One region of the Kitasatospora sp. NPDC101447 genome, then DNA from elsewhere that is predicted to be linked to it. Evidence: riboswitches for the same ligand, from Rfam matches in the RefSeq annotation. Region 1 holds a riboswitch; the other holds the start of a gene.

Region 1 (7,338 bases):
GGCTCTCGCCGTCGAGGTGGTCGAGGCCACCGGCGCGGGCGACGCCTTCGCGGCCGGTTACCTGGCCGGCACCGTCCGGGGCCTGGACCGGCGCCGCCGCCTGCGGCTCGGTCACCTGAGCGCCGCCTGCGCCCTGACCGCCCACGGCGACCAGGCCACGCCGCCGCCCGCCGCCGTGGTGGCGGCGCTGCTCGACGCCTCGCCCGCGGACTGGGCCGCCACCCGGGTCACCGCGGGCGGCATCACCGGCCCCGCCCTGCCCGCCGGCCGCACGCACCTCGCCGGCCCGGCCGGCCCCACCGATCCGGCCGACCCCACCGGCCTCGCCGACCACGTCCCGCCCGCCGACCGCACCCGGGCACAATGAGCAGCAACCCCGGCCCTCGAAGCGGAGCACGATGAGCCAGACCGTCACCCGCGCCCTGCGCATCCTCGCCCAGCTCGGCGAGGGCGAACGTTCCCTCGACCAGCTCGCCGAGGTGCTCGGCGTCCACAAGACGACCGTTCTCCGGCTGCTCCAGAGCCTCGAAGAGGAACGATTCGTCTATCGCGACGCGGCCTACCGCTACCACCTGGGCGCGGGCCTCTTCGCCCTCTCCGGCCTGGCCCTGGAGCAGCGCGGCATCCGCCGGATCGCCGCCCCGCACCTGGCCGAGCTGAACGCCGCCACCGGCCAGACCGTGCACCTGGCCGCGTACGAGGGCGGCGAGGTGGTCTACATCGACAAGTTCGACTCGCGTCACCCGGTCCGGATGTACTCCCGCATCGGCCTGCGCGCCGCGCTGCACAGCGCCGCCGTCTCCAAGGTTCTGCTGGCCGACCTCCCGCTGCCCGAGCGGCGCCGGGTGGTGGCCGGGATCGACTTCACCCCGCACACCGAACGCACCCTCACCACGCCCGAGGCGCTGCTCGCGGAGCTGGAGAAGGTCGCCGCCCAGGGCTGGGCGCAGGACCACGCCGAGCACGAGTCCTTCATCAACTGCGTTGCCGCGCCCGTCCGGGACGCCAGCGGCCGGGTCGTCGCCGCCGCCTCCATCTCCGTCCCGGACGTCGTCCTCCCGTACGAGCAGGTGCTGGACCTCCTCCCGCACCTGCTCGCCACCGCCCGCGCCGTCTCGGCCGACTGCGGCCGCCCCGACCACAACTGACGGACAGTCACCTGACGCACTTCACGCACTTCACGTACTTCACGTACTTCACGCCAAGGAGCCCCATGCCCGCCGAGCGCCCCCAGCCCGCCGAGACCGCCCAGGCCGCCAAGCCCACCCGGCCCGCCGAGAAGGTCGAGATCCGCACCGACGGCGCCCCCGCCCCGGCCTGGACGTTCTCCCAGGGCGTCCGCAAGGGTCCGATCCTGCAGGTCTCCGGCCAGGGCCCGCAGGACCCGGCGACCGGCGAGTACCTCCACCACGGTGACGTGAAGGCGCAGACCCGGCGCACCCTGGAGAACGTCAAGGCCGTCGTCGAGGCCGGCGGCGCGACCATCGAGGACGTGGTGATGTTCCGCGTCTACCTCACCAAGCGCGCCGACTTCCCGCTGATGAACGAGGTCTACGCCGAGTTCATCGAGGAGAACGTCAAGCCCGGCGGGGTGAAGCCCTGCCGCACCACCGTCTTCGTCGAGCTCCCGCAGGAGCCGATGCTGGTGGAGATCGACGCCCAGGCCGTCGTCGTCTGACGCTCCCGTCCCCGACCGCACCCACCGCAGGGCCCGGACGCCTCCCGCGCGTCCGGGCCCTGCGCGCTTGCCACACCCGGACAGCAACATTAGGTTAGGCTCACCTAACCAACTGGAGGTCCGTCCATGAGCCTGCCCCCCGGCGACACCGAGGTCCCCGAGCCCACCACCGCCGAACGGATCCTGAGCCTGCTCGGCACGACCTCCTCGCTCGCCGTCCGTGCACTGGGCGAGCACCACGACCTGGACACCCCGGTCTCCGTCCACGGCTCCCGCCTGCGACTGCGCGCCCCACTGGACGCCCCGCTCACCGCAGCCGCCGCCCGGGCCACCGACGGCCTCGCCGTCGTCCTCGACGTCACCGACGTCTCCCCCGTCGCCGTCCGCGACCGCGTCCGCGCCCGCCTCACCCTGGCCGGCCGGCTCCGGCTGGCCCACCTCGCCGACGACGGCCTCAGCGTCCACCTGCGCGTGGACGTCGCCCACGCCGTCCTCGCCACCCCGTACGGCACCGGCGCGGTCACCGCCGCCGACCTCGCCCACGCCACCCCCGACCCGATGGCCCGCCACGAGGCCGCGATGCTCACCCACTTCGCCGACGACCACGCCGACGCGCTCGACGTCCTCACCCGCCTGCTCGACCCGGCGCTGCTCGCCCGGAACCCGGACGTCCGCCCGCTCGCCCTGGACCGCCACGGCCTGGTGCTGCGCCTGGACCACCCCGACGGGCACCGCGACGTCCGCCTGGTCTTCCCCGAACCGGCCCGCGACGTCGAGGACTTCGGCCACCGGATGCACGACCTGCTGACCGCCGCCCGGTACGGCCAGCCCGCCCACCGCGGCTGACTCCCGATCCCCTTCAGCGCGTTCAGCAGGCAGACCGTGCGAACGGATTGACCCACCGTCCGGCCGAACCGACCACCCCGGAGCGAACCCCCGTGCCGTACCGGCCCCGGAAAAGGCACCGGCCGGCCCGGCTCGCGAGGGAGGTGTGTCCCGCGAGCCGGGCCGGCCTGGGCGTGTCCCGCGCCCATGTCCACTGTGCGGCGATCACCCGGTCGAGCGGTCACCCGACATGACCATCCCGGAGGATCGATTCGCTCCGCAGCAGCGGTGGTTCCTGAAACCCCGGAAGGGTCAGAGCGCGACGCCGTGCGCGCGCAGGTAGGTGACCGGGTTGATGTCCGAGCCGTACTCCGGGGTGGTGCGGATCTCGAAGTGCAGGTGCGGGCCGGTCACGTTGCCGGTGGCGCCGGAGAGGCCGAGCTGCTGGCCGGCGGTGACGGTCTGACCGATCTTCACGCCGATCGACGAGAGGTGCGCGTACTGCGCGTACTTGCCGTCGGCGAGCTTGATCTCGACCTCGTTGCCGTAGGCGCCGCCGTTGCCGGCCTTGACCACGACACCGTTGGCGACGGCGCGCAGCGGGGTACCGGTGGAGCAGACGAAGTCCTGGCCGGTGTGGTGGCCGGAGGCCCACATCGAGCCGGCGACACCGTAGGCCTCGCCCAGGACCGGGTTGGCCAGCGGCGCGACGTAACCGGCGGTGGCGGCGACCGGAGCGGCGGTCACGGCCGGGGCCGGAGCGGCGGTCTGAACCTGGGTCTGCACCGGGGCGGCCGGCTTCGCGGCCTCGGTCTTGACCTGGACCTTGACCTGCGGCTTGGCCGGCGTGGCGGGCTTGGCCGGGGCGGCCGGCTTCGCCGGGGCGGCGTCGGCGGACGGCGCGACGGCGTGGCCGGCGATGGTGAGCTGCTGGCCCGGGAAGATCAGGTTCGGGTTGGCGCCGACGACCGAGCGGTTCTGCTCGTACAGCGCGTGCCAGCCGCCGTCGACGTTCTTGACGTCGGCGATCTTGGACAGGGTGTCACCGCTGACGACGCGGTAGCTCTCGTGCGCGGCGGCCGGAGCGGCCTGCGCGGCCGGCTTGGCGTCGGCGGCGGGGGCGGGGGCGGCAGCAGCGGCGGGGGCGGCCTGCGCGACCGGGGCAGCCGGGGCGGTGTGGGCCTGGGCGCTGATCGCGGTCACGAGCGGGAGGGCGAAGGAGGCGCCGGTGACGGCGGTGGCGATGCCGATGCGGGCGGCGCGGGGCAGGGCGATACGACGAGCCTGAGCAGGCATGGAAGTTTCCTCTCCGACGCCTGCGAGGTGAGCTGTCGGGTTCGGGCTGGAGTTGCCCGGCCGCATGCGCGGCTTCACCCCAAGCCGGCCCTGGACGCCCGCGCCCTGAGGCGCGAACTCCGGTCCGGCGACTTACCTGTGGGTCCCCCGCTCCTGCCGTACAGAGTTCAGTTCGAACCACCCGGGCAGCGGCAGGACTCGGCGTTCCACCCGGTGGATCCGTCCGGGCTGGCCGGGCGGTCGCTGAACTAAAACCCATCCGTTCGGGTGAAGCAATGTCGATCTCTTGAATCCGCAACGACCCCCGGGGATCCGGTCACCCTCCGAATGATCCGCGGCACGGTCTGTACACAATCCATTCACCCCGTGCCACTGATCCACGACCCTGCGCCGACGACGACGGCGCTGCGCAGTCGTCCGCTCACGCACCGACAGCCTCCAACACACCCACCGGTGAGCCTTGTCACGTACGCCCCACAGGGCCAGGATCGGGCCGTGGCCACCTCCGAAGCAGGCACCCTGCGCCTGGGCACCGCGCAGGGTCGCTGGGTACTCCTGGCAACGGTGCTCGGATCCAGCATGGCGATGCTCGACGGCACCGTGGTGAACGTCGCCCTGCCCCGCATCGGCGCCGACCTGGGCGCCTCCCTGGCATCCCTGCAATGGACGCTGAACGCCTATCTGCTCACCCTGGCGGGCCTGATCCTGCTCGGCGGCGCGCTCGGCGACCGGTACGGCAGACGCCGGGTCTTCCTGATCGGCGTGGTCTGGTTCGCCGTCGCCTCCGCGGCGTGCGCCGCCGCGCCGAACATCCAGGTGCTGATCGCCGCCCGCGCCGTCCAGGGCATCGGCGGGGCGCTGCTCACGCCCGGCTCGCTCGCCATGCTCCAGGCCGTCTTCCACCCTGACGACCGCTCGGCGGCGGTCGGCCTGTGGTCCGGCCTCGGCGGGGTGTCGGCCGCGGTCGGCCCCTTCCTCGGCGGCTGGCTGGTGGACGGCCCCGGCTGGCGCTGGATCTTCCTGCTGAACCTGCCGCTCGCGGCCGCCGTCATCGCGGTCACCACCCGGTCCGTACCGGAGAGCCGGGACGAGAGCGCCACCGGCCGCTTCGACGTGCTGGGCGCGGCGCTCGCCGCGCTCGCGCTCGGCGCGATCACCTACGCGCTGACCGCGGCCGGCGAGGGCCTGTCCCCCGCGGTCTGGGTCAGCGGCGTGATCGGCGTGGTGCTCGGCGTCGCCTTCGTCACCGTCGAGCGCCGCGCGCCCGAACCGATGCTGCCGCTCGGCCTCTTCTCCTCCCGGCTGTTCACCGCCGTGAACCTGGTGACCCTCTGCGTGTACGCGGCGTTCAGCGGCGTGTTCTTCCTGCTGGTGGTGCAGCTGCAGATCGTCGCCGGGTTCTCACCGCTGGTCTCGGGCTTCGCGCTGGTGCCGATCACCATCCTGATGCTGCTGCTGTCGGCGCGCGCCGGCCGGCTCGGCAAGCGGATCGGCCCGCGGATCCCGCTCACCGTCGGCCCCCTGATCTGCGCCGCCGGGGTGCTGCTGATGCTCCGCATCGGCTCCGACTCGTCGTACTGGACGGACGTGCTGCCCGCCGTCACGGTGATGGGCTGCGGGATGACCCTGCTGGTGGCGCCGCTGACGGCGACGGTGCTGGCCGCCGTCGAGGTCCGGCACGCGGGCATCGCCAGCGGGGTCAACAACGCCGCCGCCCGCGCGGCCGGCCTGCTCGCGGTGGCCGCCCTGCCGGCCCTGGCCGGGCTGAGCGGCAACGCCTACCAGGTGCCCTCCGAGGTCGACTCCGCCTTCCACACGGCGATGCTGATCTGCGCGGGCCTGCTGGCCACCGGCGGGATGATCGCCTTCGCCACCATCCGGGGCAACGTGCTGGCGCCCGAGGAGAAGCCGGTCGCCGAGCCGAACTGCGACTGGCCCTGCGGCACCACCACCCCGCCCTTCGACCCGGGCCACGTCCACACGCGCGAGGGCCCCGCCACCGGTCCGGCGGCGGGGCCCACGCCCGAGAGCTGACGCGACGTCACCTCACCGGGACGTCACGGGACATCGACCTCAGAGGATGTCACCCGGCGCGTACTTGGCGGCCTCCGGGTAGGCGGCCGCGACGGCCTCCACCAGGCGGACCACCTCGGCGACCTGGGCGCCGGCCGCACCGGTGAAGGAGAGCTTGTCGGCCAGCAGCGCGTCCAGCGCGGCGCGGTCCAGCGGGATCCGCTCGTCGGCGGCCAGGCGGTCCAGCAGCTCGTTCTCCCGGGCGCCCGCGCGCATCGCCAGTGCCGAGGCGACGGCGTGCTCCTTGATGACCTCGTGCCCGGTCTCCCGGCCGACGCCCGCGCGCACCGCGCCCATCAGCACCTTGGTGGTGGCGAGGAACGGCAGGTAGCGGTCCAGCTCGGTCTCGATCACGGCGGGGAAGGCGCCGAACTCGTCGAGAACGGTCAGGAAGGTCTCCAGCAGGCCGTCGAAGGCGAAGAAGGCGTCCGGCAGCGCGACCCGGCGCACCACCGAGCAGGAGACGTCGCCCTCGTTCCACTGGTCGCCGGCCAGCTCGCCGGTCATCGAGGCGTAGCCGCGCAGGATGACGGCCAGGCCGTTGACGCGCTCGCAGGAGCGGGTGTTCATCTTGTGCGGCATCGCCGAGGAGCCGACCTGGCCCTCCTTGAAGCCCTCCGTGACGAGCTCGTGGCCGGCCATCAGGCGGATGGTCTTGGCCAGGCTGGACGGCGCGGCGGACAGCTGGACGAGGGCGGTGAGCACCTCGAAGTCCAGCGAGCGCGGGTAGACCTGGCCGACGCTGGTCAGCACGTTGTCGAAGCCGAGGTGCCCGGCGACCCGGCGCTCCAGCTCGGCGAGCTTCTCGGTGTCCCCGCCGAGCAGGTCCAGCATGTCCTGGGCGGTGCCGACCGGGCCCTTGATCCCGCGCAGCGGGTAGCGGGCGATCAGCTCCTCCAGACGGCGGAAGGCGACCAGCAGCTCGTCGGTGATCGACGCGAAGCGCTTGCCCAGGGTGGTGGCCTGCGCGGCCACGTTGTGCGAGCGGCCGGCCATGACCAGCTCGGAGTGCTGGGCGGCCAGCTTGGCCAGGCGGACCAGCACGGCCACCGTGCGGTCGCGCACGTGCTCCAGCGACTGGCGGATCTGCAGCTGCTCGACGTTCTCGGTCAGATCCCGCGAGGTCATGCCCTTGTGGATCTGCTCGTGGCCGGCGAGCTCGCTGAACTCCTCGATCCGGGCCTTCACGTCGTGGCGGGTGATCCGCTCACGGGCGGCGATCGAGCCGAGGTCGACCTGGTCGATCACCCGCTCGTAGTCGGCGACGGCGTTCGCCGGCACCTCGACACCGAGGTCCTGCTGGGCCTTCAGGACGGCCAGCCACAGGTGGCGCTCAAGGACCACCTTGTGCTCGGGGGACCACAGCTGGGCCAGGGTCGCCGAGGCGTACCGGGAGGCCAGGACATTGGGGATCTGGGGCTTCGCGCTCACGCTTCGCAAGAGTAACAGCCGAGGTCACGCCGGAC
Region 2 (7,338 bases), on a different contig from region 1:
ACAGCGCGGCGAGCCGGGCCCGGGTGAGGCCGAACAGCGCGCAGTACTCGTCCAGCGGACGGGAGGTGACCAGGACGTCCGGGGGTTCGGAGGGAGCCCGTTCGAGGGGGAACCGCTCCTCGGGGAACCGTTCGGTGGGAAAGCCTTCGGCGGCCACCCGGCCATCCGAACACGCGTCGGCCCCGCCCGCACCCGGAGGGCGGACGGGGCCGGACGGAGCGGAACGGGGCCCGACGGCCGGGGCCCGACGGGCCCCACAAGCCCGACGGCCGGTACCGGCTCAGCGGCCGAGCAGACCCTGGGCGGCGGCCCGGTTGACGTTGGTCAGACCGCGGACCAGCTGCGCGGTGAGGAACACCAGCACCACCCCGACCAGCGAGACCGCGGCGATCTGCCACACCCCCTCGATGTAGTAGACGTGCCGCACGTGGTGGCTGTCGGTGTAGTCGAACACCTGGTACCCGCGCCAGTCGGTGAAGGTCGGGAAGACCCAGTGGTAGACGGGGTAGAGCGCCATCGCCCAGCCGACCAGCAGGAACACCACTGTCATGGTGAAGCTGAAGATCGCCCAGGGGAACATCACCACCTGGTGCAGCGCGGCCTTCCAGCCCGCCGGGTCCGCCAGCCGCGCGGTGATCGCCCCCCAGCTGCCCGGGCGGACCCGGCGCGCCGGCTTCGGGCCGGGGACGTCCAGGGCCAGCATGCCGCGCACCCGGGCCCGCTCCAGCCGGCCGAAGCCCCGGCCGGCGACGGTCAGGGCGGCCAGGACGGGCAGGCCGAGGGCGGTGACGAAGGTGCCGAGACCGAGGCAGAACAGGGTGATCGCGACGGCGAACCCGGCGATCGCCACCGGCAGGCCGGTGAGCACGTACCCGATCTCGCGGTAGTAGTGCGCGGAGAACGGCGCCGCCAGGAAGGCCGGCGGCTGTTCCGTCCGGTGGGCCCGGTCGGGACGCGGGTCGGCGTCGTACCCGCCCAGGACGTCGAACTCGTGGTCCAGTGTGCTTCGGCTGCTGCTCATCTCCCGGCCCCCGGCCCTTCGTTGTGACGGTCGTTCGCGTTCCCTGACGTCGTCCAGTCTGGTCGAACGGCCGGGGCCCGGGGCATCCGGAGGCCTGGCGGATCGGAGGTGGGGTTAACCCCCCGCTCCTTCGGGCCGCCGCTCGGCCGGACGGCGGTCGGCCGGGCCCGGCCACGCGTCGGCGAGCAGCACGTAGTGGTCCGAGCCGGACCGCTCGCCGCCCGGGAGCCGGTCCTGCCGCGCCCGCTCCTCCGGCCGGAACCCGAGCCCGGTGAGCACCGTGGCGGCGGCCGCGTTGGCCGCCTCGGCCCGGGCCGTCAACCGGTGCAGGCCCAGGACGCCGAAGCCGAGGTCGCAGAGCAGGGCGGTGACCTCGCGCCCGTGGCCGCTCCCCTGGAACTCGCGGCCGAGGACGCAGCCGAGGTCGGCGGCGCCGTGTTCCCCGAGGGTGAGCGAGGCCTGGCCGATCGGGGTCGCGTCCCGCGGGTCCTCGGCGTCGGCGAGCCTGGTGACGGCGAGCCGGTAGGTGTCCCGCTGCTCGGCCATCGCCTCCTCCAGGTAGAGCTCGATCTGGTCGGCGCAGGTCTCGCGGTCGTGCGGCTCGAACGGCAGGTGCCGGGTGACCTCCGGGTCGCCGAACAGCGCGTGCAGGGCGTCCACGTCGCCGTCGGTGTGGTGGTACTCGCGGATGGCCAGCCGGGGGCCGGTGAGTCGTACGGGGACCATGGCTGCCGACCCTACCCGCCCCCGGCGGCTACCGTTCGGACTATGAACGACGAAGACCTGCGGCTCGCCCCGCGCACCAGGGCCGCCGACCTGCTCGCCTGGGCGGCCGAGCAGGGCCGCACGCCGGTGGCCGAGGGGCCGCTGCACGCGGTGCTGGCGCTGCTGGAGCTGGGCGAGAGCAGGATGCACGACGGCTGGCCCGAACTGACCTCCGACGCGGTGGAGCACCTGCTGTACGAGCGCCTCCACCTGTACGTCCAACCCGCGCCCGAGGAGGACCCGCTCGCGTACGGCGAGGCGGTCCGGCTGCTGATCGACCACCAGCGGGCGGCCCGGCGGCTCAACGCCAAGCGCCAGGAGCGGCTGCACGCCGAGGCCGAGTGGCAGGGCGAGGTCGCGGCCGGGCTGCTGCGCCGCGCCGACCTGGTGACCTGGCCCCGGCTGTACGCGCTGCTGCTGCACGCGCACGGGGTGGACGTCGCGGACGGGGCGGCGGTGCGGGACTGGCTGACCGGCTTCGCCGGGCTGGCGGAGGAGGAGCGGCTGGCCGCGTACGAGGCGCTGGTGCCCACCGGCTGGCTGGACGAGCCGGACGAGCAGGGCTGGGGACCGGGACGGGTGCTGTCGGTCGGCATGGCCACGGACGGCGCCCGGCGGCTGCTGGAGCAGGGCCTGATGCGGCGCAGCTACCGCAACCTGGCCGAGCTGACCGCGCTCGGGCGCCCGATGCCGGACGAACTGGCCGGGGACTTCGGGCACTTCGAGGACGCGGCGGTCGACGCGGCGCTCGACCTGTTCGGGGAGTGGACGGTGCCCGGGCTGCCGCGGCTGCTGGTGGCGGAGTTCCCGGAGCTGGCGCCGGAGCCGGGCCAGGAGGAGATCGACGCCTACCTGGCGCAGCTGCCCGCCGAGGAGTAGCCGCCGTGGCACCCGGAAGCCCCCGGCCGCGTGCGGCCGGGGGCTTCCGGGAGGCCGCTACGGGCCTCCGGGTGTCCGTTACGGGTTGAGGCCGTGCTGCTGGAGCCAGGGCTCCGGGTCGACCGGGGCGCCGCCGCCGGGGCGGACCTCCAGGTGCAGGTGCGGGCCGGTGACGTTGCCGGTCGCGCCGACCTTGCCGATCTGCTGGCCGGAGGTGACCTTGCCGGAGCCCGCGATGATCGAGGAGAGGTGGCAGTACCAGATCTCGGTGCCGTCGGGCAGGGTCTCGACGATCCGGTAGCCGTAGGAGCCGGACCAGCCGGCCGAGGTGATGGTGCCCTGGCCGAGCGCGTAGACCGGGGTGCCGGTGTCGGCGGCGAAGTCCAGGCCGGTGTGCAGGTTGGCCCAGTAGCGGGCGCTCTGGCCGTAGTGGGCGGAGAGCCGGTAGTCCTTCACCGGGAGGGTGAGGGCGGCGGCCCGCTTGGCCTCCGCCTCCTCGGCGGCGCGCTTGGCCTCGGCCTCCTTGGCGGCGGCCTTGGCCTCGGCCTCCTGCGCGGCCTGCACGCGGGCGGTCTCCTCGGCGGCGGTGCGCTGGCTGTCGGCCTGCTGCTGGATGCGGGCGGCGAGCGCGAGGCCGGGGTCGGCGGAGAGGGCGACCGGCGTCTCGTCCGGGGCCTCGACGGCGGGTGCGGCGGCCGGGGTGGCCGAGGCGAAGCCGGTGGCGCCCAGGGTGGCGGCGACGGCGGTGACGCCGAGCAGCGGGGAGGTGCCGCGGACCTGACGCGGCATCCGGTGCCGGTTGGTCTCGGCCTCCGGGCCGAGGGCCTCGGGGCCGTCCGCACCGGGGTGGTCGAGGAGCTGGGTACCGGCTGCGGGGCCGGCCGGGTGTGCCGGAGTGTGCGTCGACGCCACGGAGGCGCGCTCCTTTCCTTCCTTCGCGCCTACCGGGTTAGCTGACGGGTTCGGAGCAGGAAGGTCTCCTACGGCCGGGCCGGGGCCCCGCCGATTCACCCCAAGGAACGTGGTTCCCCGGCTCCCTGACCTGCCCGGAGGCCGGCCGGCGGGATTAGGCGACGGCGCACGGTGCCGTCTGGGTACGGCGTTGACAACCGCGCTGCGTTATCAAACGTTAATCCTAGGACGCTCTGATTCCAAGCCATCCGTCCGGGACGGCCGTGGAACGAGTGATAGGACGTCAACGAACGACCCTTCGACACGAGCACTTCATCTGAGTACTCCTACTCATGTGCGGCCCGGCCGGACGGCCGCATCCTGACGCCATGAGCGCACCGATGCAGAACCGCACGACGGCCGCCTACTACATCCAGGCCATCCTCTCCTTCGCCCTGTCGGGCACGGCCCTCGCCGTCGGGATCGCCTACCTGCCGGTCGGCGGGTGGACCCGGGCGTTCCTCGGGATCGGCCTCCTCTACACCGTCAGCTCCGCGTTCACCCTGGCGAAGGTGGTCCGGGACCGGCAGGAGACGAACGAGATCGTCAGCCGGGTCGACCAGGCCCGGCTGGAGAAGCTGCTCAGCGAGCACGACCCGTTCAAGGTCGAGGGGGTCTGAGGCGGGCCGCCCGACACCCCCCTCTCCCTCCGCCGCGGTCGAGCACTTGACGGCTAAGGCTATTAGCCTTAGCTTTATGGCTATCGGCAGCACCGCCGATGCCCGCAGCGGAGGACCGAGGAGGCCCACCATGAACGCCACCATCACCCCGGACACCCAGTACCTGACCCTCCCCGGCGGGCGGATCGCCTTCGACGACACCCGGCAGGGCGACGGCACCCCCGTCGTCCTGCTGCCCGGCATGCTCGACAGCCGCGCCGCGTACCGGCACCTCCGCCCGCTGCTCGTCGCCGCCGGCCACCGGGTCGTCACCATGGACCTGCGCGGCTTCGGCGAGTCGTCCATCGCCTGGGACGACTACGGCCCCGCCGCCATCGCCGACGACGTCCTCGCCCTGCTCGACCACCTCGGCATCGAGCGCGCCGTCCTCGCCGGGAACTCCTACACCGGCGCGACGGTCGTCAAGGTCGCCGGGGACGCGCCGGAGCGGGTCGCCGGGATCGTCCTGATCGACGCCTTCGTCGAGAACCCGCAGCCCGGCGCCCTGATGCGCGGCGTCCTCGGCCTGATGGGCGCGGCGCTCGTCCACTGGCCCGCCTTCTGGGGCTTCTACCTGCGCCGGATGGCCTTCCCCGGCGCCAAGCCCGCCGACTTCGACGCCTACGTGGACGGGCTGGTCGCCGCGCTGCGCACCCCGGGCCGCAAGACCGCCACCCGCGGGTACGTCACCGGGAACTCCTCGCCGGTCGGCTGGACGGCCGCCGTGCGGTGCCCGGCGCTGGTGGTCATGGGCAGCAAGGACCCCGACTTCCCGAAGCCGGAGCTCGTCGCCGACCGGCAGGTCGCGGCACTGGGCGCGCGGAAGGCGATGATCGAAGGGTCCGGGCACTACCCGATGGCCGACGACCCGCAGGCCACCGCGGACGCCCTGCTGCCCTTCCTCGCCGAACTCGCCTGACCGCCCGACCGCCGGTCCACCCGGCCCGCCACGGCCCGCCACGGCCCGCCACCGGCCCACCACCGGCCGGCCACCAGGCCGACCACGGCGGGACCACCGCCCGACCACCGCCGACTCCCGCACGAGAGAAGCCCGAAACCATGCCCCGCATAGGACTGACCCCCGACCAGGTCGTCGACCACGCCATCGCCCTCCTGGACGAACAGGGCACCGAAGCCCTCACCCTCGCCGCGGTCGCCGCCCGGGCCGGCGTCGCCACCCCCTCGCTGTACAAGCACGTCAGCGGTGGCCTCGCCGAACTGCGGCGGCTGATCGCCGTCCGGGTCACCGGGGAACTGGCCGACTGCCTCGCCGCCGCCGCGGTCGGCCGCAGCGGGGACGACGCCGTCGCGGCCGTCCTGCGCGCCTACCACGCGTACGCCACCGAGCACCCGCACCGCTACAACGCCCTCCCCCAGGCCCCGCAGCCCGACGACGACCTCGCCGAGGCGGCCGCGCGACTCGTCGGCGTGATCATCGCCGTCCTGCGGGAGTACGGGCTCGACGGCTCCGAGGCGATCCACGCCGCCCGGACCGTCCGCTCCCTGGCCCACGGCTTCGCCTCGCTCAGCACCGCCGGTGCCTTCCGGCTCGCCGAGGACCTCACCACCACCCAGGACCGCCTCATCGCCACCCTCACCACCGGCCTCCGCGCCTGGCCCGCCTGACGGGCCGCCCACGCACCCGGCGAACCGGCGGACACGGGGGCGTCGAGCCGGCCGACCCCCGCGGCGCCCCGACGGAGGACGGGTGGACGCCGAGAGAAAACGCCGGGGGAAACGTCGGAGGAAACGCCGGAGGGAGGCGTCGAGGGAAGACGCCGCCGGCCCCGAGGATCCGCTTTCGCGACACCCTGCACACAGGCCCCACACATCCCAGGGCGCGAACCGGCCATCGGGCGGGTTCGGGACGGGTGGCGGCCGACCCGACAGAGCCGCCCCGAGGGCTTGCCCCAGAGGGCGATCGGGGACGAACGAGTCCGGAATGCGGGCGGATTGACTTGATTTTGACGAGATCCGGTCACTTGGCGAGATCCGTTCACACCTTCGTAGGATCATCACCCTAGAATTCGCCGCGTGACGATGACTCAGTGGTCAGTAACGGCAACCGGCGTGCTCGCCGTCCTCGCCCTCGTGGCCGCCGCGCGCTACCACGCCGTGTCCGTCACCCAGCGCGGCCGCGCCGACCGGCTGCAGCACGAACTCGCCCGGCTCCAGGAACAGCTCACCGCCGAACTCTCCCGCCGGGGCGTGGACCTGGCCGCCGTCCAGCACGAGCAGGAACTCACCGCCTCCACCCAGCGCGCCTTCCTCAGCGTGGCCCGCCGGATCCTGGTGATGGCCCACGACCAGCAGGCGCTGCTGGACGAGATGGAACGCACCCACGACGACCCGGCGCTGCTGGAGGGCCTGCTCAAGGCCGACCATGCGGCCGCCCAACAGGCCAGGCTGGCCCAGACCCTGGCCGTGCTGTGCGGCGCCCGGGCCGGCCGGCACTGGCCGGAGCCGGTCACCCTGGAGGACGTCGTCCGCGGCGCCCAGTCGCGCATCCTGCCGTTCCAGCGGGTGGTGGTCCGCAGCCGGATCGAGACCGCGGTGGTCGGCGCCGCGGCCGAGGCGCTGATCCACGCGATCGCCGAGCTGCTGGACAACGCCACCCGCTACTCCCCGCCCAGCACCCAGGTGTTCGTCACCCTGATGCCGGTGCACAACGGCGCCGTCATCGAGATCGACGACGGCGGCGTCGGCATGCCCGAGCAGGCCGTCGCCAAGGCCGCCGCCGCGCTCGCCGGCGGCAGCACCCTGGAGGTCTCCCGCCTCGGCGAGGTCCCGCAGCTGGGCCTGGCCGCGGTCGGCCGGCTCGCCGAGCAGTACGGCTTCCGGGTCACCCTCAGCTCGGCGCCCTCCCCGTACGGCGGTGTCCGCGTCGTCATCCTGCTGCCGAACGCGCTGCTCACCGAGCCGCTGCCGCCCACCGTCCCCGGCTTCGGGCCGGGCGACCCGGCGTTCAGCCCCGGCCCCGGGCCGGCCTCCCCGGCCGACCACCCCCTGCTGGAGACCCCGCCACCCGGCCGGGCCCCGGTCGGCGGCGACACCCCACCGCCG

Evidence for each region. A riboswitch is a leader RNA that binds a small molecule or an ion and turns the genes downstream of it on or off. The one in region 1 is predicted to bind cyclic di-AMP.
Region 2: it holds a riboswitch for cyclic di-AMP, as region 1 does, so the genes downstream of both, ACIRST_RS30210 (M23 family metallopeptidase) here and ACIRST_RS28555 (peptidoglycan DD-metalloendopeptidase family protein) in region 1, are expected to answer to the same signal.

Annotation. Positions count from the first base shown of each region.
Region 1 is NZ_JBIWNL010000024.1:93,472-100,809, forward strand. It holds gene ACIRST_RS28535 (sugar kinase) at 1-367, shown strand, start outside; gene ACIRST_RS28540 (IclR family transcriptional regulator) at 399-1,148, shown strand; gene ACIRST_RS28545 (RidA family protein) at 1,214-1,678, shown strand; gene ACIRST_RS28550 (DUF2470 domain-containing protein) at 1,805-2,524, shown strand; gene ACIRST_RS28555 (peptidoglycan DD-metalloendopeptidase family protein) at 2,816-3,799, opposite strand; cyclic di-AMP (ydaO/yuaA leader) riboswitch at 3,802-3,982, opposite strand; gene ACIRST_RS28560 (MFS transporter) at 4,295-5,833, shown strand; gene purB (adenylosuccinate lyase) at 5,873-7,312, opposite strand.
Region 2 is NZ_JBIWNL010000027.1:86,270-93,607, reverse strand. It holds gene ACIRST_RS30230 (hypothetical protein) at 1-157, opposite strand, end outside; gene ACIRST_RS30225 (sensor domain-containing protein) at 281-1,021, opposite strand; gene ACIRST_RS30220 (GNAT family N-acetyltransferase) at 1,136-1,747, opposite strand; gene ACIRST_RS30215 (hypothetical protein) at 1,790-2,665, shown strand; gene ACIRST_RS30210 (M23 family metallopeptidase) at 2,744-3,577, opposite strand; cyclic di-AMP (ydaO/yuaA leader) riboswitch at 3,590-3,748, opposite strand; gene ACIRST_RS30205 (YiaA/YiaB family inner membrane protein) at 3,946-4,236, shown strand; gene ACIRST_RS30200 (alpha/beta fold hydrolase) at 4,367-5,194, shown strand; gene ACIRST_RS30195 (TetR-like C-terminal domain-containing protein) at 5,335-5,901, shown strand; gene ACIRST_RS30190 (ATP-binding protein) at 6,316-7,338, shown strand, end outside.